Regions from separate parts of the Luteibacter flocculans genome, predicted to be linked through region 1. Evidence: predicted binding sites of a transcription regulator. Region 1 holds the regulator's gene; the other holds the start of a gene.
What was found. The regulator FliA, encoded in region 1, starts transcription of late flagellar genes. The targets are predictions, from matches to a motif close to TAAAGTTTNNCNNNCNNNGGCCGATAA.
Positions count from the first base shown of each region.

Region 2: IM816_RS07545 (GGDEF domain-containing protein) is a predicted target of FliA. The motif match lies at 2,527-2,553, and genes of this name have one in related genera.

Region 1 is NZ_CP063231.1:3,082,988-3,093,968, forward strand. Features, by position in the region: gene IM816_RS13260 (TMEM175 family protein) at 1-474, shown strand, start outside; gene IM816_RS13265 (YaeQ family protein) at 570-1,106, opposite strand; gene IM816_RS13270 (DUF2802 domain-containing protein) at 1,188-1,595, opposite strand; gene IM816_RS13275 (chemotaxis protein CheW) at 1,767-2,216, opposite strand; gene IM816_RS13280 (chemotaxis protein CheW) at 2,213-2,782, opposite strand; gene IM816_RS13285 (ParA family protein) at 2,782-3,570, opposite strand; gene motD (flagellar motor protein MotD) at 3,570-4,586, opposite strand; gene IM816_RS13295 (flagellar motor protein) at 4,583-5,323, opposite strand; gene IM816_RS13300 (chemotaxis protein CheA) at 5,325-7,388, opposite strand; gene IM816_RS13305 (protein phosphatase CheZ) at 7,396-8,037, opposite strand; gene cheY (chemotaxis response regulator CheY) at 8,047-8,448, opposite strand; gene IM816_RS13315 (RNA polymerase sigma factor FliA) at 8,508-9,239, opposite strand; gene IM816_RS13320 (P-loop NTPase) at 9,236-10,111, opposite strand; gene flhF (flagellar biosynthesis GTPase FlhF) at 10,161-10,981, opposite strand, start outside.
Region 2 is NZ_CP063231.1:1,787,666-1,798,646, forward strand. Features, by position in the region: gene IM816_RS07540 (vWA domain-containing protein) at 1-922, opposite strand, end outside; gene IM816_RS07545 (GGDEF domain-containing protein) at 981-2,492, opposite strand; gene IM816_RS07550 (DUF427 domain-containing protein) at 2,792-3,169, shown strand; gene egtB (ergothioneine biosynthesis protein EgtB) at 3,190-5,355, shown strand; gene IM816_RS07560 (hypothetical protein) at 5,368-5,559, opposite strand; gene IM816_RS07565 (hypothetical protein) at 5,734-6,888, shown strand; tRNA gene IM816_RS07570 (tRNA-Ala) at 6,944-7,019, opposite strand; gene IM816_RS07575 (ribonuclease D) at 7,093-8,211, opposite strand; gene IM816_RS07580 (formylglycine-generating enzyme family protein) at 8,321-10,276, shown strand; gene IM816_RS07585 (DUF1203 domain-containing protein) at 10,372-10,839, shown strand.

The DNA of each region.
Region 1 (10,981 bases):
TTTGTCGGTTTCATCCTCAGCTTTATCGTCATCGGCGCGCTCTGGGCGGCCCATCATCGCGTATTCGGACTACTGCGCCATTACGATCCGTCCATCGTATGGCCGAATCTGTTCCTGCTCATGGTCGTCGCATTCATGCCGTTTTCCTCGGCTTTGATGAGCTCGCATCCCACCGAGCGCGTACCGGAATGGTTCTACACCGGCACGCTGCTGTTGGCAGGTCTGCTTCAGCACCGCCTGGTCAAGCGCGTTCTGCGTGCGCCGTATCTTCGGGAAGACGTGACCGATGAGGTGGTCGCCACGCTTCGGCGCCGGACGATGGCCTTGCCGCTGATGGCGTTGCTTTCGGGTGTCCTCGCTATCTGGTGGCCAGGTCCGAGCAACCTGCCCCTGATGCTCATGCCGTTGATGGTCATGCTCTTTGTGCGGATGACAAAGTCGCGTGCTGCGGGACCGATCGCCGAGACGGAGTGACGGCGCAGGCCGAGGGGAATTCGGCGAAGGGGATGCTCGTCGATCGCCTCCACGGCGCGTCGTGCGCGTGGAGGGCAGCAGGGCCGAAGGCCACGTCAAGCCAACGTCGTCAGCTCGATCGGTACGATCGCATCGCCACTGATGACCTGGGCCTGGCCGTCCTGCACCATGAACTGGATCTGCATCGTGCGCTGCGTGAGTGCGGCGAGCGCTTCGACAGTCGCCGGGGCGATATCGATGACGGATACGTTCTTCGTCCGGGCCACGGCCGCCGCGGTCTTCTTCCACCAGACTTCCGCGCTGCGGCCGCTGTAGCTGTAGACGATCACGCGCTTGGCGCGACCGGCGGCGCGGCGGATACGCTGCTCGTCAGGCTGTCCGATCTCGATCCATAGATCGACTTCGCCGGTGAGTTCCTTCCGCCAAAGGTCCGGCTCGTCGTCGGAACTGATGCCCTTGCCGAAGACCAGCGCCTCGTCCGCATTCAGCGCGAAGGCCAGCACGCGCACCATCATCCGGTCGTCGGTTTCCGACGGATGCTGGGCGATCGTCAGCGCGTGGGACTGGTAATAGTGCCGGTCCATGTCGCTGACCTGCAGGTCAGCCTTGAAGACCGTGGATTTGAGTGCCATGGGGAGTCGCCTGGGGTCGCTGCCGGCCGCAAAGCGTACACGAACGCGGCGACCAGCCGCCGGACGCGTCGTGCTCCGGCGTTACTGGGGCGCGTGCAACCGGTGCAGGAGTTCGGCTTCCGTCAGCGAAATGCCGCAGGTCTCCGCGATGTTCTGCGGGGACGCCCCTTGCCGAGCGAGGCGCTGCGCGAGGGCCAGCGCGCGATCGGAGGTCGCGCCGTGGTCGCCTGCCGCCGACAACGTCGGCGTACGGCGGACCTGGTCCTCGATATCGCCCAGGCGGTGATCGAGCCGGCGAAGCATGTTCGCCAGTACGTCCTCCGCGATGACAGGCTCCGGTGGGGCGGCAGCCGGCGGGACGGGCTGAGCTGAGGGTTCACTGCGTGGGGCCGCCGAGGCGCCACCACCCACGCGGCGGAACAGGAGCAGCAGCCCGACGAGGTTGAGGATCGCAAGAGCGATCAGCACGTATCCGATGGCGGCGTTCATGCAGGCGGGACTCCGTGAGGTCGCGGCACACGGTAACCCAATGCGCGCGGTTTTCGAAGCGGCGCAGGGCGTACCCCGCGTACGTCGCAGGGACCGGATCGATGACAGCGAGCGCGGCACGGCGAACCCGCGGACGACGCCATCGTCTGCGGGACCATCACCGCCGCCTGCTCAGGCGCGGCACAACTTCGGCACGTCGACGAGGGCGATGAAGCCGTCGTCGCGGGTGACGACGCCGCTGACGGGGTCGTCGCGCCGTTCGGCGCGACCGGGCGGTGGCGGCGCCACGTCGTCGGGATCGAAGGTGAGCATCTCGCCGATGACGTCGATGCGCATGCCGACCACCGTGCCACCTTCGTCGAAAACGATCACGCGGCGCGCGTCATCATCGTCAGCCTCGGTGGCAAGGTCGAGTCCAAAGCGACGACGACCGTCGAGCACCGGCACGATCTGCCCGCGCAGGTTCACGATGCCGAGCACGTCCTCGGGGGCGCCCGGCACGGGCGTGATGCCGCCGGGGCGAATCACCTCGCGCACACTGGCGAGTGATACCGCATAGCGCTGGCCCTTCAACGAGAAGCCGAGCCAGGCGCCGCGTCCATCATGGAGGGATGAGGTCATGGTCCCAACTCCTTTTCCAGCCATTCGATCAACGCCGTGGTACCTACCACGCCGCACTTCGGTTCAAGCGACATACCCGCCAGCCAGGGGCGGGTGGTCGCACCGTCACGCCACTGGATGGCGTCGGGAGATATGTCCACCGTCTCCTCGTCGACCACGCAGGCCAGCGCCCAGATGCGGTCGCGCAGGATCACGAGCGTCGTCACCGGTGCGCCCGCCATGTCCGGAGAGAGCACGGCCGCGAGATCGACTACCCGGGCTTCGCCACTGGGATGCCGCCAGCGGCCGAGGCAGATGGGGTTCGTGATGTTCGGCGGGGTCAACGGAGGCATCGGCAGCAGATGCGTCACGTCGTCCATGGGTACGGCGAGTTTCACGCCCGCCGCCACGCACAGCAGATAGCGGCAAGCCTTTTCCGCCGTGGCGACGCTGCCGCGCCACGGCTCGATCGCCACGACCTTGACGTCGGACGATGGCGCGGGTGCAGGCACGGCATGCGCAGCCGGCGTCAGCAGCTCCGCGAGGTAGTCGGCGACGAGCTGTTCGGCGTCGTGCATGGTACGCATCACGCGGCAGCGTCCGTCACAGACGCGGACGGAAGGGCCAGCAGTTCGTCGAGCAACTGGCGATACGCCAAGCCGCCACGGCGCGCGGCAGGCCACGACGCCAACGGCACGCCGGCCGCGCTGGCTTCTCGGATCTGCGTATCCGTCGGAATCACAACCTGGCTCACGGCATCGCCGTACTGCTCACGCAATTGCGCGAGGCACGCCCGAGATGCGTGCGTCCGGGCATCGTAAAGCGTCGGCACGATCGTGCGCGGCATGGGTTTGCCACGGGAGCGCTCGATCATCGACAGGCTGCGCAGCATCCGCTCGAGGCCGGCCAGCGCCAACGCTTCGGTCTGCGTCGGCACGAGCAGCCGGTCGCTCGCCGCCAGTGCATTGACCATCAGGACGCCCAGCGTGGGCGGGCAATCGAACAGTACATGGTCGAAATCGGGCGCGAGTTCAGCCAGCGCTTGCGTCAGCACAAGACCCATGCCCGGACGGGTACCGAGCTGACGATCGAGGGTAATCATGGCCGCCGATGCCGGTAGCACGCTGAGCCTGTCCCACTTCGTGCCGTGAACGAGCGTGCGCACGGGAAGCGGGTTGCCGCCCACGCCGAACAGGTCGTACACGCTGCCGTGTGCCCCGCCTTCCACGCCGATGTAGCCGGACAACGATGCGTGCGGGTCCATGTCGACCAGCAAGGTGCGTTGACCGGACTGCGCCAACAGGCTTCCAAGCGCCACCGTGGTGGTGGTTTTGCCCACGCCGCCCTTTTGATTGGATATCGCCCAGATGCGCATCAGTGCGCCTCCGCCGAGGGCGCGAATCGCGCGGCACCGGCCGTCGGAGCGGCGGCACCCCGGCTCGCTTCCGTCGACGACACGCTGCTCGCGGCGGCGGCATGCTGGCCGACCGGCGTCGCCGTGAGATCGACGCGGTCCGCATCGCTGTAGAACCGGGCCGGTGCGGCCTTGTCGCTCATGACCACGATGAGTACGCGACGATTGCGATTGCGACCGTCTTCGGTTGCGTTGTCTGCACTCGGCCGAAACTCGCCCCAGCCGATGATGCCTACCCGGTGCGGATCGACGCCCGACATCGTGAGTAGACGCGCGACGGTCGCCGCGCGCGCGGCCGACAGCTCCCAGTTGGAAGGGAACAGCGCCGTCGCAATCGGCGTGTTGTCGGTATAGCCCTCGATGCGCATCGCATTCGGGAACGGACCGAGAATGCCCGCCAGTTTGCGCAGCACATCTTCCGCAGGCGGCTGGAGCTTGGCAACGCCGACGGGAAACAAGATGTCCGTGCGCACTTCGATTTCGAGCCAGTCGGCTGTCTGCCGCACGTTGACGAGGTTCTTGTCGATCAACGGACGCATCGCCCGTTTCACTTCGTCCGAGATCTGGCTGAGGCTGGCGTCTTCGGTCTTGCCCACGCTGGTGTTCGCGGCCGTGGCAGTGTTGACGTTCGCCGCCTCCTGACGCTCCGTCGCTGCGCCTTCGTGCCCGGGAAGAGGCAGATTGCGCGGCGGGATGGGCACGTCGATCCGTGCGATGGGGGCCGCAGCCGGCGCACGCGACTGGTTCGGCAACGGTACTTGTGCCGCCGGTGTGGCTTCGCGAATCGGCTCGATCACCTTGCCGGTGCCGTTGAAGGCCTCGTTGATCGACTGCGCCATGACGCGGAATTTCGTTTCGTTCACGGCCGACACCGCGTACATCACCACGAACAGCGCGAGCAGCAACGTGATCAGATCGCCATAAGGGATCGCCCAGCGTTCGTGGTTGATGTGTTCTTCCTGGTGCCTGCGTTTCACGACAGGAAACCCTGCAGCTTGCTTTCGATATGGCGCGGGTTGTCACCCTGCGCAATGGAAACCAGACCCTCGACGAGGATCTCGCGCATCTGCGAACGCTGCCGCGCCAGGCCCTTCAGGCGCGACGCCATGGGCAGAGCCAGCAGATTGGCAAGGCCGATACCGTAGATCGTGGCCACGAAGGCCGCGGCGATGCCGTGGCCCAGCTTGCTCGGTTCGGCGAGGTTCTGCATCACGGACATGAGACCCATGACTGCACCGATGATACCCATCGTGGGGGAATAGGCGCCCGCATTCTCGTAGACCTTGGCCGCCTCGATGTCGGTGTGCTCGCGCGCGAGCACTTCCACTTCCAGCACCGAACGCATCGCATCCGGCTCCGTGCCGTCCACGAGCAGTTGCAGACCCTTGCGGATGAAGGGGTCGGTCTCGCGCTCGATCGAAGGCTCGAGGCCAAGAAGGCCCGTGCGACGCGAAATCTCGCTCCAGCCGACGATGCGGCTGACGAGGTTTTCCGATTCGATATCCGGTGGCCGATATACCCAGGGCAGCATGCTCCAGGCGCGTTTGAGGACCGCTCCGGGCGTCTGCACCAGCAGTGCCGCGAACGTACCGAGGAAAACGATGACGAAGGCGGCGGGATTCCACAGGGCGTCGAGGCTCGAGCCCTTGAGGATGGTACCCACGATGATGACCACGAAGGCCAGGATCGTACCGACGACGCTCACGAGATCCATGTCAGACAGCCATCCTCAGCGAGGGCAGCACCTGCCCACTGTCATCGGCAAGACCGGAGAGGTCGAGCACCAGCGAGATACGGCCATCGCCCGTGATGGTGGCGCCGGCGATACCCGGCACGTCCTTGAGGAACGGACCCAGCGGCTTGGCCATGACGTCCTCGCGGCCGAGCACTTCATCGACGAGGCAGCCGAGCGTCTGATGCCCGATCTGCACCACGACCACGTGGCCGCCCTTCCCCGCCGCGCCCGCCCAGCGACCGAGATCGACGAGCGGGAGGGCGCGCTGCCGATGCGCAGCAACGACACGGCCGTCGAGTTCCTGGATTTGCCCGGGAGCCAGCTCGAAGACTTCCGCCACATTGGAAAGCGGCAACGACAGCAGCCGATGGCCGACGCGCACCATGAGGACGCGCAGGATGGCGAGGGTAAGCGGAACGGAGAGACGCACCGTGCTGCCGTGACCCACGCGCGAATCGATGGACAACGTGCCGCCGAGTTCCACTATCTTGGTCTTGACGACGTCCATACCGACGCCGCGACCGGAGATGTCGGAGACCTGACTGGCCGTGGAGAAGCCGGGACGGAACACGATCTCGTAGCATTCGCGCTCGTCGAGACGCGCCGCCTGCTCCGCATCCATCAGCCCTTTTTCTACCGCCTTGCGACGAAGCACTTCGGGGTCCATGCCCTTGCCGTCGTCGGTCACGGTGATGACGATGCGGTCGCCGAACTGACCCGCAGCGAGGCGCACGGTACCGTTGCGTGGCTTGCCCTCGGCAGCGCGGACGTCGGGCATCTCGATGCCGTGATCCACCGCATTGCGCAGCAGGTGGACCAGCGGATCGGCGAGGGCCTCGACCACCGTACGATCGATGTCGGTCTCTTCGCCCTCGGTCACCAGTTCGATGTCCTTGCCGAGCTGGCGAGCCAGATCGCGGACGATGCGCGGGAAGCGCGAAAACAGTTTGCCGACCGGCTGCATACGCATGCGCAGCACGGCGTTCTGCAGGTCTTCGGCCACGCGCTCGAGTTCGCCGATGGCACGCTCCATCGGGTCGTTCGTGCCGCGCGGCGCAAGATTGGTGAGGCGGTTACGCACGAGGACGAGTTCGCCCGCGGCATCCACCAGCCCGTCGAGACGATGCGTATCGACGCGCACCGTGGTGTCGGCAGTGGACGCGGTGCGCTTTTCCGTCGGCGCTGCGGCGCGCGCCGCGGGAGCGGCGGGTGCCGGTTCCGCGGGTGTCGGCGGCGGAGCGGGTGCGGGTGCGGGTGCCGGCGCAGCAGCAATCACGGCAGCACCTGGGACGACACCCGGTGCCGCGGTACCGTGCAGACTATCGAGCAAGGCTTCGAATTCGTCGTCGCTGATCGCGTTCGGATCGGCAGTCGTCGCAGCAGGTGCGGCAGGAGCGGCGGGTGCCGGTGCCGGGTTCGGCGAGCTCGCAGCGCCTTCGGCACCGGGAGCACCGGTGCCGTAGAGGGAATCCAGCAGCGCTTCGAATTCGTCGTCGGAGATCGGGCCAGACGATGCCGGAGTAGGCTCGCGCTCATTGCGCGCCGCGTCGAGCATCGCCTCGAATTCGTCTTCGATGGGATCGTAGGCGCGCGAAGTGGGCGCCGCACTGACTGGCGCGGCGGTGGGTGGCGCCAGGGCCACCGGAGGGGCTGTGGCAGCGCGGCCGGGAATGAGCAGGCGGTCGAGCAACGAGCGCGGCGCAGCTTCAATTGGCAGGCCACCATCGGCGGCCCGCATCATGTCGTTGAGCAGATCGAGCGATTCCAGCAGCGCGTCCATGAAACCGGCATTGAGCACGATCGCGCCGTTGCGGGCTTCATTGAGCAGATCTTCGGCGCGATGGCACAGCTCCACCATCGGGTTCAGGCCAAGAAAGCCTGCACCGCCCTTCACCGTGTGGAACGCGCGGAACACCGCATTCAACAGGTCGACGTCGCCGGGCGAGGACTCGAGGTCCACGAGTTGTTCGCCCAGGCTTTCCAGCAGCTCGCGCGCCTCGATCAAAAAGACGTTGAGCAGCTCGTTGTCCAGCTCCACGCTCATAGGGCGCTCAGAAGCCGAATTCGCTGAGCAGGCGGTCCACTTCGTCCTGACTGACCTTTTCGGCAGCAGGCGCGGCACCACCGGCCAGCGTGCCGGTCAGGCGCACCAGCTCCACCAGCGACGATTCCACCTTGGCCATGAACGCTTCGACCTGCGCCACGCGCTGGCCGGAGAGATCCTGCCAGGACTGCGCCTCGACCATTTCGCCAAAGCCGATGTCGCAGCTCTGGGCGAAGTCGCCCACGCGCACGGCAAGCGCCGTGGCGCTGGTGGCGAAGGCGGGGTCGGCGTGATCGAGCACCAGCACCTCGTCGGCCTGGCGGGCGAGCGCCTGTGCCTGCGGGCGCAGCTTTTCGCTGAAATCGAGGGTGCGATGGGCAGCCTGGGCACTCATCTCGAGCACGTCGCGCAGGTGCTTGCGCGCATCGCTCATGTTGCCCGGCACACCATCGTGCGAGATGTCGGCGGCAAGCCGGCGCGCGGATTCGTGCAGGTCGCGGGCCAAGTGGCCCAGCGCCATGAAGAGGTGCTGTTCACGGCTGCGCAGGAGGCGATCGAGGGCCTCCTCGACCGAGGCGGGATCGTTCGCATCCAGCAGCTCGCGCAGTTCGGGCGCCACGTCGTGGCCAGGGGAAATCACGGTGTTCATGGTCGTTCCTTAGCCCGCGGCCGCGGCGAGTCGTTCGAAGATCTTGTCGAGTTTTTCCTTCAGCGTGACCGCCGTGAAGGGCTTGACGACGTAGCCGTTCACGCCGCTCTGTGCAGCCGCGATGATCTGATCGCGGTTGTTCTCCGCCGTCACCATCAGCACGGGCATGGCTTTCAGGGCGGCGTCGGCGCGAATGGCGCGGAGCAGGTCGATGCCGGTCATGTTCGGCATGTTCCAGTCCGTGACCACCAGGTCGAACGGCTGCGCGCGCAGCATCGCCAGCGCGGCATTACCGTCTTCGGCTTCCTGGATCAGGGTGTTGGTGAAGCCAAGCTCCACCAGCAGATTCCTGACGATGCGTCGCATGGTGGAAAAATCGTCCACCACGAGAATCTTCATGTTCTTGTCCAAAACGTTCTCTCCGCCTTGCTACCGCGTGTTCTTTTTCGGCGACGTCACTACGGGTGCCGTCACTGCTTGTCTTTCCAGCCCGACATGCGTGCGCGGAGTCGAATCAGGGCCTGGCCATGGATCTGGCATACCCGCGATTCGCTCACTCCCAACACCGCACCGATTTCCTTCAGGTTGAGTTCTTCGTCGTAGTACAGCGACATGACCAGCTTCTCGCGCTCGGGCAATCCGTCGATGGACTGCGCCAGTGCGCCACGCAGGCCTTCCTGCTCGAACGTACCTTCCGGACCGGCCGCGTCCGGGTCGACCACGTCGATCGCCGCGCCTTCGTCGCCTTCGGGCGCCGTCAGGCTCAACAACCGCGCGCTCGCCGCGTCCGCCAGGATCTGGTTGTATTCCATGGCGTCGATGCCCAGCCGCTTCATCACTTCCGCGTCTTCGGCGTCGCCACCCGTCTCGTTTTCGATCTGCCTCGTCACCTCCGCGACCTCGCGCAACTTCCGGTGGACGGAGCGCGGAGTCCAATCCGTCTTGCGCAGTTCGTCCAGCATGGCGCCACGTATGCGGATACCCGCATAGGTTTCGAAGCTGGCCGCGCGAGTCGGCGAGTAATTTCTTGCGGCCTCAAGCAGTCCGATCATTCCGGCCTGCATCAGGTCGTTTGCATCCACGCTTGGCGGCAGCCGGCCCATCAGGTGATAGGCGATTCGGCGCACCAGCGGCGCGTGGGTCTTTACCAGTTCATCCGCTGGGATGCGCGTGATCTCAAGGTATTCGGTCGCAACGCTCACAGTGGTAGCCCCCCCCCCTGATGGGACCGTTCGGCGAAGAAGCCAATACGGCCCTGTGCACGGGGTTCGGGTTCACCCCATGTATCGACCGACCTGGCCAAATTCTTGAATCCGACCGCCGACCGGCTGCTGGGCCAGGCATCGACCACCGCCGACTGGCGGCGGATCGCCTGGCGCAGGTACTCGTCGTGCGGAACCATGCCCATGAAATCCAAGGAAACATCGAGAAAACGATTGGTCACCCGGGACAGTTTCTCGAAGAGCTGGCGCCCCTCCTGGGCGTGGCGAACCATGTTCGCCACGATGCGGAAGCGGTTAACCGCGAACTCGCGGCTCATGACCTTGATGAGCGCGTAGGCGTCGGTGAGCGAGGCCGGCTCGTCGCAGACCACCACCACCACCTCGTCCGAGGCCGCAGCGAACATGGAGACGCTGTCCGAGATGCCCGCCGCCGTGTCGACGATCAGGTACTCCGGCGCCAGCGGGTATTCGTCGAATGCCCGGATCACCGCCGCGTGTTCGATGTTCGGCAGCTGCGCCATGCGACGCGCGCCCGACGTGGCGGGGATCACCTTGAGGCCGTGTGCGGCCTGCAGGATGAGGTCTTCGATGCCGCACTCCCCTTCCAGCATGTGACCCAGGTGCCGGGTCGGCTGCAGGCCGAGCAGGACGTCGACGTTCGCCATGGCGAGATCGGCGTCGAGTAGAAGGACGTCACGGCCGCCCATCGCGAGCGCCATGCCGAGGTTGACCGCCACCGTGGTCTTGCCCACGCCGCCCTTGCCGCCGGCAATCGCGATGCTGCGGGTGGGGCGGCGATCGGCGAGCCAGTGGAGCCCGGCGGCCTGGGTGGAATCGACGTGTGTGCTCATGAAGTAAGTCACTGCCGTGGGAGTCGGTTGCGGTTGAAGAGAAAGAGGGTCAAGCCAGGGCCGGCGCCACACCGCCGAAGCGGTCGGCGAGGATGGCGTCGTCGGGTTCGTCGCTGCGCTGCTTGACGAGCTGCGCAGCCAGGCAGACCAGCTTGCGCGCATCGGCGGACGCAATGTCCTCGGGCACGCGCTGGCCGTCGGTGGTGTAGTCCAGCGGCAGGCCGTGGCGGATCAGTGCGGACAGCGCGCCGCCGATCAGCGGCGCCTCGTCGAGCTTGGTGAGAATGGCGCTCTGCGGAGCCAGCGGCGCATAGGCGCGCACCGCGTTGTCGATGGCCTGCGCCTGCGCGTTGGCCGCCAGTACGAGACAGACGCGCAGATCCGAGGTCGCACGCAGCGTCTCGAACTGCTGCTGGAGCTTCGGATCGTTGCCCGCCAGCCCGGCCGTGTCGACCAGTACCGTGTTGCGGCCGCGCAGCTGGAGCAGCACGTTGCGCAGACTGTTGGCATCCTGCGCGTTGAACACGCGCACGCCGAGCAGGCGGCCATAGTGTTCGAGCTGTGCCCCGGCGCCGATGCGGTACTGATCCGTGCTGATGAGGGCAACGTTGGACGCGCCGTGACGCAGCACCGCGCGCGCGGCGAGCTTCGCGATGGTGGTGGTCTTGCCGACGCCGGTGGTACCGACCAGCGCGATGACGCCGCCGCCGACCGTGTCGAAATTCCGTCCGCTCGTACGGATGTTGCGCGAAAGAATGCCCAGCGGCAGATAACGCGCCTGCTCGGGCGTCATGCCCGGCGGCAGTTCCGCGCACAGCGCGCGAGCGACGTCGGCGTCGATGCCCAGCCGGGTCATCTCGCGCAGCACGC
Region 2 (10,981 bases), 1.3 Mb from region 1:
CCGCCTGTGCGTAGGCAAGGTCGATACCGGCCGCGCCGTTGGTGGAACCGCCGGCACCCAGGGCGTCGATGGCGGCCACGATCGTGGCGTGCTGGTCGCCCGGTGTGGACGGCAAGGCCACGCAGGTCGCACCTGCGTAAGTCACCAGCGAGATGCGATCCTGCGCGCGCAAACGGGGCACGATCTGCTTGAGCGAAGCCTTCAGCAGCGGCAGCTTGTCGGGTTCGTCCATGGAGCCGGACACGTCGACGAGAAAGACGAGGTTGGCCGCGGGAATCTCACTCGGCGGCACGCTGTACCCGCGAATGCCCACCAGCAACAACTGCCGTTCCGGATTCCACGGCGACGCCGCCAGTTCGGTCGACACGCTGAACGGCACGTCGCGCGTACGCGGCGGTTCATAGCCGTAGTTGAAGTAGTTGATGAATTCTTCCGTGCGCACCGCGTCTGCGGGAGGCAAGCGGCCGGCGTTCAACATGTGCCGCACGTTCGTGTAGGAGCCGGTGTCGACGTCGATGCTGAAGGTGGACACAGGATCGGTCGCGGCGAGATGGACCGGATTCGCCTCGCGATGCGCATAGTTCTCCGTGTTGGCGTCGAACGCGGCGACCATCTGGCCGACCGGTGCAGCCGATGCGACGAGCCCCGCGCGGGCCATCATCTTGGCGGGCGGCGCAGCGGGAGCGGGCGAGGGCGCCAGCTCGATGACTGCCGGAGGTGCAGGCGGTGCCGGGGCGGCAGCCGGCGCGGGCATGGGCGCACTTTGCATAGCGCCGTACGGAGCGGGGCCTGGCAGGCAATCGGTGCCTGCTTCGGTACGGGCATGCGCCGTGTGCGCGGGCATGCCACCGGAGGCCGTCGCCCCTGCGGCTACCACGAGGCCGGCAAAGAGAAGGGGCAGGGTGACGCGTAGCGTGTTCATCGTGCATGGCCTTGTTGGGGGGACATGACGGTGAAACGCGGCAGGGGGCCAAAACGGGTTAAACCAATTGGCGCGAATTTTTCGGTCGGGCGGCATCCAGGGGCGGCCCTTCGGGCGCGCCGACGCGGTTGCGTCCGGCCTGCTTGGCGCGATACAGCGCCCTGTCCGCTGCGTTGAGCAGATCGAGTGGGCCACCGTCGGCACTCGGTCGCGCAATGGCGACACCGATGCTGATCGTGACAATGCCGAAGGGGCTCGAAGGATGCGCGATCGCCATGCGCTCGATGTGGCTGCGCAGGTCTTCGGCCAGGGCCTTTGCGTCGCCGAGGTGGGTGCCGGGCGCGATCACTGCGAATTCCTCGCCACCGAAGCGTGCAAGAAAATCGCTGGCGCGCAGTCCACTGCCGAGCAGACCGGTGGCGATGGAACGCAGGCAGTCGTCGCCTGCGAGGTGGCCGTAGCGGTCGTTGTAGCCCTTGAACAGATCGACGTCGATCATCAGCAGCGCGATGGGATCGCGCTGTCCCGGGCGATGCCATTCGCGGAGCAGGCGCTCGTCGAGCGCGCGACGGTTCGCCAGGCCGGTCAGGCTATCCACGAAGACCAGGCCCTGCAGTTCGTCGCGTCTGCGCTCCAGACGATATTCCTCTTCCACGAGGCTGACCTGCACGAGCGACCCGCGCAGTCCGATACCGACCACGGCGGCCACGGCGGCAACGATGCCCAGCGTGGGATAGCCCGGAATCACCATCAACCCGAAACCGAGCACGCTCATGGCGAGAAACGTGGGGCTCGCACTCTGCACGAAGCGAATGACGTACACCGGAGGATGCCAATGCCGCCGCGGCTGCCGTGTGACCGCGGACGCGAAGAGCGCCAGGAACGGCAGGTCGAGCAGCGCATCCCAGCTCGATGTACCGAATTCCGGATGCCCGTTGAGTGCCACGAAATGGTTGTAGAAGAAGCCGGAGAACGCATAAGTGACGAAGAACGCCGTTACGCCGCGGAAGAAGAAATGATCGTCGGCGCGGTCGGTGGCGATATAGCGCAACAAGGCAGCGATCGCGAGGCACACGTTCTCGAAATCGAGCATGTAGGCGACTTCGAGCGCCTGTTTCGTGCCCATGGCGCCTTCGAGCGACACGATGGAGAAGGTGCGCACGTAGAACAGCACCCCGAGCAGCGACGCGAGCACCAGATCGATCACCGTCGCCCAGTGCTTCCGCGCTGCTACCGGCGCCGACGACACTGTGACCAGCACCGGCAGTACGTACAGGATGTAGAAGAACATGCTGTCGCCGGGCGCCGGATTGGAATTTTCCAGCACGTAGTTCTGGCGAGCGGACAGGGACATACCCACGGTCCAGAGCGCCAGGCTGGCGAAGAGCAGCCACCAGCGGCGATCCCGCGGCGTTCCCGAGCGCTGCCAGGCGAATACGACGCTCGCCATCGCCAACGCAGCCGAGGAAAAGAAAAACACGTACGACGCCGCCATGCCGTAGGACGGCATGATCGTCAGGGCGAGCGCGTGGGCCGCGACGACCGCCGCTGCGGCGAGAAGCACTTTCATGGGTGACCCTCCCGCCACCTGCAATACGTTGGTCATATCGGCATGAAAGGCGAGAAGTTTAGTTGCCGGATCCCCATGGGGTCATGGTAAGGCGCCAGACCGCTCGCATGTAAAGCCGCGTGGGCAGACGGGTTTTTCTGCGTGAAGACGCCCCGGTCGCGTGGTTCGGCTCGACTCGTGGGGAAAGTCCAAGAACCGATCTTTGCGAATCGGTAACTTCACCTGTTCCAGCGCGTCGGCTTGGATTCGTCCGTGCCGGCTCGCAGGATGTTCGATCTCCCCCTCAGAAGGAGCGCCTCATGTCTTCACGTCCCCATAAGATTCCCGGCCCCGATCATCCGATCACGGTGGAGCCTGCCAAGGGCAGGGTCGTGGTGCGCGACGGCGATCGTGTGGTCGTCGATACCCGGCGCGCGCTGGTGCTCACGGAAGCCAGCTATCCGCCCGTGTTCTACGTGCCGCGCGAGGATGCCGACATGGCCTCGCTGCGCCGCAGCGACCACCACACCTATTGCCCGTACAAGGGCGAAGCCTCGTATTACAGCCTGCCCGGCAACGAGGAGCGGGCGATCACGGCGATATGGACTTACGAAGAGCCCTACGAGGCCGTGACCGCCATCCGGGGTCATCTCGCCTTCTATCCCGACCGCGTGCGCATCGAGCACACCCCCGACTGATGCAGCGCAAGGAGCCGCTCATGCACGACCTCATCGACAGCCCCACGGACGCCGTCACCTCGGCGCGCCAGGCCACGGCGCTTTCCCTGGCCGACCGCTACGAGACCGTGCGTGCACGCACGGAGCGACGGGTCGCGGCGCTGGAGCCGGAGGACATGGTCGTGCAGTCCATGCCGGATGCCAGCCCGGCGAAATGGCATCTGGCGCACACCACCTGGTTCTTCGAGACCTTCCTGCTCGGGCCGAATGTCCCGGGCTACGAGGTATTCGATCCCGAGTTCGGTTACCTCTTCAATTCGTACTACGAGGCGATCGGCCCGCGGCATCCGCGACCGATGCGTGGCCTGCTGACCCGTCCTTCCATCCACCAGGTGATGGCCTATCGCCAACACGTGGACCGGCATATGCGCGCCTGGCTGGCGGGTGACGTATCCGCCGAGTTGGAAGCGCTCGTGTTGTTGGGCTTCGCGCACGAGGAACAGCATCAGGAATTGCTGGTGATGGACGTGCAGCATCTGTTCGCGCAGTCGCCGTTGAAGCCGGCGTTCGATCCGGAATGGCCTGCGCCTGCGCCCGGAGCCACCGGGCGGTTTCGTTCCGTGAGCGGCGGCCTCGTGCGCATCGGCGCGGAAGATGAGCCTTTCGCGTTCGACAACGAGGGGCCCGCCCACCGCGTTTGGCTGGAACCGTTCGAGATCGCCGATCGCCTCGCCACCAACGGGCAGTGGCTGGCCTTCATGGCGCTGGGTGGCTACCGCCGCGCCGATCTTTGGCTGTCCGATGGCTGGGCACAATGCCAGGAGGAAGGATGGGACGCGCCGCTCTACTGGCGACATGACGGCGAAGCCTGGTCGCACATGACGCCGGGTGGCTGGCGCCCTGTCAATCCGGATGCGCCGGTCACGCACATCAGCTACTACGAGGCAGACGCGTTCGCGCGCTGGGCCGGTGCGCGCCTGCCCACCGAGGCCGAGTGGGAACACGCGGTGCGTACGCGGCCCGATCTTCAGCAAGTGGACGACGTCGCCTGGCAGTGGACCGCCAGCGCCTATTCGCCCTATCCGGGGTTCCAGGCGGCAGACGATGCCGTCGGCGAATACAACGGCAAGTTCATGATCGGCCAGATGGTGCTGCGTGGCGGTGCCAGCGTGACGCCGCCCGGACACTCGCGGCCCACGTATCGCAACTTCTACCGCCCCGGCCAGCGCTGGATGTTCAGCGGCGTGCGTCTGGCGCGTTACGCGGGATCGGGTTCGAGCGGCGAACGGCTGGCCTTCCTGCGCGACACGTTGGCTGGCCTCTCGGCATCGCCGAAGGCTTTCCTGCCGAAGTACTTCTACGATGGTGCAGGCTCCGCGCTGTTCGAGGCGATCTGTGTCACGCCCGAGTATTACCCGACGCGTACCGAAGCCGCGTTGCTCGCCGATATCGCACCGACGCTCGCGGCAAGCATCCCCGACGGGGCCGTGCTGCTCGAACTGGGCAGCGGTGCCAGCGAAAAGACGCGCATGCTGCTCGACGCCGCACCGTGGATTTCCGCCTACGTGCCCGTGGACATCAGCGCCGATGCGCTGGACGGTGCCGTGCGCCGTCTGCGTGAGGCGTATCCCTCGCTTGCCGTACATCCCGTCGTCGCGGACTTCACCCAGGCCATCGACGTGCCCAAGGCGTTGGCAGGTCGGCCGGTCGTGGCGTTCTTCCCCGGTTCCACCATCGGCAACTTCACCCACGACGAAGCGGCGGCACTGCTGCGCTTCGTTCGCGAAAGGCTCGGCCCGTCGGCGCATTTCATCGTGGGCGCGGACCAGGTGAAGGACGTGAACGTGCTGCTGGCGGCCTACGACGATGCGGGCGGCGTCACGGCAGCGTTCAACCGCAACGTGCTCGTTCGCATCGATCGCGAGCTGGGCGCGGACTTCGTGCCTGAAGCCTTCGAGCACCGCGCCATCTGGAACGCAGAACGTGAGCGCATCGAGATGCATCTGGTGAGCAGGGAAGCGCAGGAGGTGACGCTCGCCGGACAACGTTTCGCGTTCGCCGCTGGCGAAAGCATCCACACGGAGAACTCGCACAAGTTCACGCCGGAGTTGTTTGCTCGGCTCGCGGAAGCAGGCGGCTGGCGGATCGAGCGGGAATGGATTTCCCCGGCGCCCGCCTTTGGCGTGTTCATGCTGCGGGCCATCTGAGCCCGCGGTAGCTCAACCGGATACCGAAGCCTGCAACGCAGCGGCCAGACCCGCGTCGCCGCTGAGGATGTCTTTCCATGCGAGCGCAATACCGTTGCGCTTGCCCTTCGCCACGAGCTTCATGCCATCGGGATCGATGGTCAGCGTATACGCCTGGCCGTCGACGACGAGTTCGCGTTTAAGGGGTTTGTCGAGGGGTGTCATGACGTTCTCCGTGGCGTTCCTCGCACGATGCGCGCGCCAGCGTCACAGGTTCGTGCAAGTTCGCATGGGCGGCGATATGAGCATCATCTATTTGATTTTTCTTTGATTCTCATCTTTGACGCTGGGGCTTGTCGCTTGCTAGCGTGAGCGCCTCATCGACAGGAGGTCGGCATCATGAAATTCCTCAGACGCGGAAGGAGCGCGAGGAGCGGCGAGCTCGATCCGAGCTTCGGAACGGACGGCGTCGTCGAAGTACGGTCACCGGGAAATTTCCCCAACAACCTGACGTCGGTTGCCTTTGACGAAGCATCCCGCCTGATCATCTTCGGGAGCTATCAACGGGTCGAACCGGTGTTCGATCAGATGGGCGCTGCAAGGCTGCTGTCGGACGGCACCATCGACGAGGGTTTCGGGGATACCGGTGACGGCTTTCTTACGGCGCCTGCCGTGATCCCCGCCAACACGATAAGCGGCCTCGCCTTGCATCGCGAAGGGTTCGTGGTTACCGGTCCGGCAGGTGATCTCTTGCCTGTGCTGGCTTTCGATGCGGACGGACGATACCTCGCAGACACGAGTTTCATCGACGAGCAGCAGGTGTCGTTGCCGCGCGTGGCGATGCTGCGAGGTGGAAGCATCCTGCTCGCAAGCTCGGGTCGGCGAGGCGGCTGGCTTTATCGAAGGCGCGCCGATGGTTCCCAGGATGACGATTTCGGCGAAGGGGGAAGGCTCACGTTCCTCCCCGACGCGTTCGTGATGATCTCTTCCACGACGCTAGCCGATTCGGGTTTCTACATCGGCGGTGGCTACGGCGACGATGGTTTCGTCGGGCGCTGCGATCGCGACGGGCTGCCGGACGCGACATTTGGCGAAGCGGGTTTTCGCACGCTGAGATTCCAGGGCTTCAGGTATTCGGACTGCCGCCGGTTGAGTGTCACCCGCGAGCGGAAGCTGCTTGTCGTATTGCTCGGCGTAAGCACGTCAGGGCAGGTCGAGTGCGCCATCGTGCGGTTGAACGACGATGGGTCGACGGACCTGAGTTTCAATCGGGGCCAGCCCGTGAGCTTGCCTGGTCAGCTCGCCGAGGGGCTGACACAGGATTCCGCGGGCAGGATCGTCGTGGGTCTGGTCGACCTGGAGCAGGGCAATGTGCTCGTACGGCTGCATCCAAACGGCATGAGGGATACGAGCTTCGGCGCAGAGGGAAATGGAGAAGTCCGCGTGCCGTTTGCGCTGTTCCGCCTAAGGGATACGGGTATCCAGCCCGATGGACGCATCGTCGCGAGCGGCGAAAGGGGCTCCATGACGACGCTCATCAGGCTGCTGCCGTAGGTAAACGCAAGAACCCCGAAGAGCATGCCCTTCGGGGTTCTCGGTCTGGCATAAGTGGTGGAGCGGAGGAGGATCGAACTCCCGACCTTCGCATTGCGAACGCGACGCTCTCCCAGCTGAGCTACCGCCCCACGAAGCGCAAACTATATCAGCCGAAATGGGCGCTGCCAACGGGTCCACGCACGCGCGCGTCCCACGGTCGGCTCAGCCCGGCAGCAGCGCCGCCAGCCGTTCGAACAGCACCTCACGGCGCCAACCCTCCAGCGCCTCCGGCCAGTGGCCGGTCATCACGAACTCTTCCATCGAGCGGCGCGCGCAGAGCAGGCCGGGGGGGAGATCGAGATGGGTGGCGAGGGTGTCTATTGCGCTGCGCATTTCGTTGATCGCGCGCTTCGCCTCGCCGACGGGGTGGCCGACGATGGGCGCGGTGCCTTCGATGTCCTCGGCGTCCAACGGACGGTGCAGCAGGTCGAACAGCTCCTGGCGCTGCGGCGAGCGCAGGGCCCGCGTACCACGGGTGCGTTCGTCGAGGCTCGCGGCCGTGGCGGGCAGGTTGCCGACGAGGTCCAGGGCCTGCACGTCTTCGAGCAGCCAGGAGCGTGGCTTATCCAGCGCGCGGGCCGTGGCCTCGCGCCAACGCAGCACGCGACGGAGCAGGGCCTGCTTCTCTGGCGACCATTCGCTCGCCGCCTTGAAGCCGCGCTGCGGTTGCGGGTCGCCTTCGCGATGGCTGGCGCGGCGTTTCATGCGCGCGCAATCCTCGGCATGCCATGCGGTGCGGCCGCGCTCGGCGAGCCGTTCGGAGAGGATGCGATGGACGGGGTGCAGATGGACGACGTCCAGCGTGGCGTAGAGCTTCTGCGATTCCGTGAGGGGGCGCTGCAACCAGTCGCTGCGCGTCTCGCCCTTGTCGAGTTCCGCGCCCACCAGCTCGGCGACCAGTGCGCGATAGCTGATGCCCAAGCCCATGCCGACGAAGGCCGCGGCGACCTGCGTATCGAACAAGGTGTGCGGGCCGTTGGGCAGGAACGGCGACATCGCTTCGAGATCCTCGCCCGCGCTGTGCATCACGGTGACCACGGGTTGTGCGGCGAATACCGGTTGCAGCGCTTCGCCCAGCGGCACCGCCAGCGGGTCGATCAGCGCGTAGCGTTCGTCGTGGGCGAGCTGGAGCAGGGCGAGTTGCGGGTAAAAGGTGTTGCGGCGCATGAACTCGGTGTCGAGCCCGACGACGGCCTCTGCGCCGATCGGCGCGAGCCATGCGTCCAGCGCCTCGCGGCGGTCGATCCAGGGGGCGGTGGGAGCGAGTTCGCTCGTGGTCATGCAGGCGTCCTTGTGAGTCAGGGACGCGCCGACATTCCGTGTTGCCCTGTCGCGCGCGATTCCCTAAGGTGGCAGCGCACGATAGCAGGCCTGTACGGAACCGCCCACCATGCCGAATACCGAGACCGTCCGCCGACAGCGCGCCATTGGCGGCGCGTTGGGCGTTGCCGTGCTCGCGTTCGCGCTGTTCTATCACTTCTTTCCGCAGGCGCTTCACGTCCATCCGACGCAGAACACGGCGCGCACGCCACTGCGCGGCCAGCCGAGCGTCATGGGCTTCGACCAGCGCCCGCAGGCCGCGCCCCAGGCCGTTGCATCGGAGATCGACGCCGGGCCGCCGATCATGCTCGCGCCGGCCTCCGTGATCGCGGCGCGCCACCGCGAGAAGAGCGCGGATATCGTCCTGCCGGCGCAGAAGACCCCTGACTCGCCCGAGCTGGCCGCTCTGCTGGACCGCGGCGACAAGGCCCTGGCGGCCGATCGTCTGGTCGGCGGTCGGGACAGCGCGTCCGCGCTCTATGCCGCGGCTTTGAAGCAGAAGGCCGATAGCCAGCGCGCCCTGGCCGGCATGGACGAGGTCCGCGGGCGGCTCGCCGCGGGCATCGAGCAGGACATCGCACTGGGCGATGCAGAAGCCGCGAGGGAAGGCCTTGGCGCGCTGAAGAGCCTGCCGTCGTCGAGCGCCATGGCTGCGCCGCTCCAGCAAAAGCTGGCGGTGCTCGACAAGGTGCGCCCGCTGCTGGGCAAGGCCGCCGCGCAGTTGCAGGATGGGAAGGCGAGCCAGCCCCGCGGCGACAGCGCGCTGGATACCTACCGCGAGGTGCTCACGCTCGATCCGGAAAACGCCGTGGCCGAGCAAGGCATCATCACCGTGCAGCGCAACGTGCTCGACAAGGCGCTGGCCGCCGTCGCGCAGAACGATTTTCCGGGAGCGGACGCGGCCCTGGCCGAGGCGGCGACCATCGCCCCCGAGTCGCAGGCTTTACAGGACACCCGCGGCCGCATCGAAGGCATGCGTCGGCAGAGTGCGACAGCGATGTTGGCCCAAGCACGGTCTGCGCTCGATGCCGGCGACCTCACGCTCGCCGAGCAACTCGCCACGAAGGCGCAGCAGGTCAGCCCCGATCTCGCTGGCATCGACGACTTCAACGAGCGGCTCACCAACGCGCGCCTGTACGCGAGCTACAAGCCGGGCCAGGTGTTCGCCGACCGCTTCCTCGACACCAACGGGCAGGCACCCGCGATGGTCGTCGTGCCGACGGGCAAGTTCACCATGGGGTCGCCGGATGGCGAAGCCGGGCACGATGCCAACGAATCGCCTGCGCACGAGGTGCAGATCGCCAAGGGATTCGCCATGGCACGCAGCACCGTCACGATCGGTCAGTTCCGCGACTTCGTGCGTGCGTCCGGGTACGTGCCGCAGTCCCAGTCGCTCGGCGGCGGCAGCGTCTATGACGAACAAAGCGGCGGCCTGCGTGACGATGCGTCGGTGACCTGGCAGGACGACTACGCCGGCAAGCCCGGCCAGGACCGACTGCCGGTCATCAACGTGTCCTGGAACGACGCACGCGCCTATGCCGAGTGGCTGTCGCAGCGCACCGGCAAGAAGTACCGCCTGCCCAGCGAGGCCGAGTTCGAGTACGCCCTCCGTGCAGGCAGCACGTCGCGCTTCTGGTGGGGCGACGGCACGCCGTCGTCACGTGTAGAGAACCTCACCGGCGGTAACGACCGCTCCGGTTCCGGGCGTCGTTGGAGCAACGCGTTCAACGGATATCGCGATGGCTACTGGGGCCCCGCGCCCGTCATGAGCTTCACCCCCAATCCGTTCGGCCTCTACGACATGGGCGGCAATGTGTCGGAATGGGTGGCGGACTGCTGGCACGACAACTACATCCGCGCGCCGCGCACCGGCGAAGCCTGGGTCAACCCCGGCTGCGGTCGCCGTGTCATTCGCGGCGGGTCGTGGGGCAGCGCACCCGACATGGTTCGCTCGGCTTATCGCCAGGGTGCGACCGCCGATCTGCGCAATGCGCGTGTCGGGTTTCGTGTGGTGCGGGAGTTGTAACGGCGGCGAGCCAGCCGCGTGGAATCGCAAGATCCGGATAGGATCGGCTGTCGGCCGCCGTAGATCATTAGGCACGCATCTTCGAGGCGATCCTTATGACGTTCCGTATTCTTGGTCTTGACTCAGCGATTTTTGTGCCACTTTTCGGACTGACGGAAAGCGAACTGGCAAGTCGCGGCGTGAAGCGTATGTGGGTCGACTCATGGCCTGGCTTCCCCGACAGAATCGAGGTGGCCGATGTGCCGGTAGGCGAGTCGGTACTCCTGCTCAACTACACACATCAACCGGCGGATACGCCGTACCGTAGCAGTCACGCGATCTTTGTCCGCGAATTTGCAAACGAGCCACTCGATGTGGTCGACGTCATACCAAAAGCGATGGAACGTCGGACGATTTCGCTGCGCAGCTTTAATAGCTCTCACGAAATGGTAGACGCGACTCTGGTTGAGGGACGAAACCTGAAAGAGGCCATTGAAAGCCTGTTGAGTGATGCGGAAGTGGAGTACCTGCACGCTCATTACGCGGTGCGTGGCTGCTATGCCGCTCGTATTGAGCGCGTGTGACGCTGCATGATTGAAGAGGTGGCGATGCGAGGGTCGCCCCGCGCCTGTAGTTCACCGTGTCGCCGCACTTGCTTGCCAAAGCGTCGGCCGATCATTCCCAAGCCATGACACTTTTAGCGCTGGGCCAGCCCCGCGATTCACT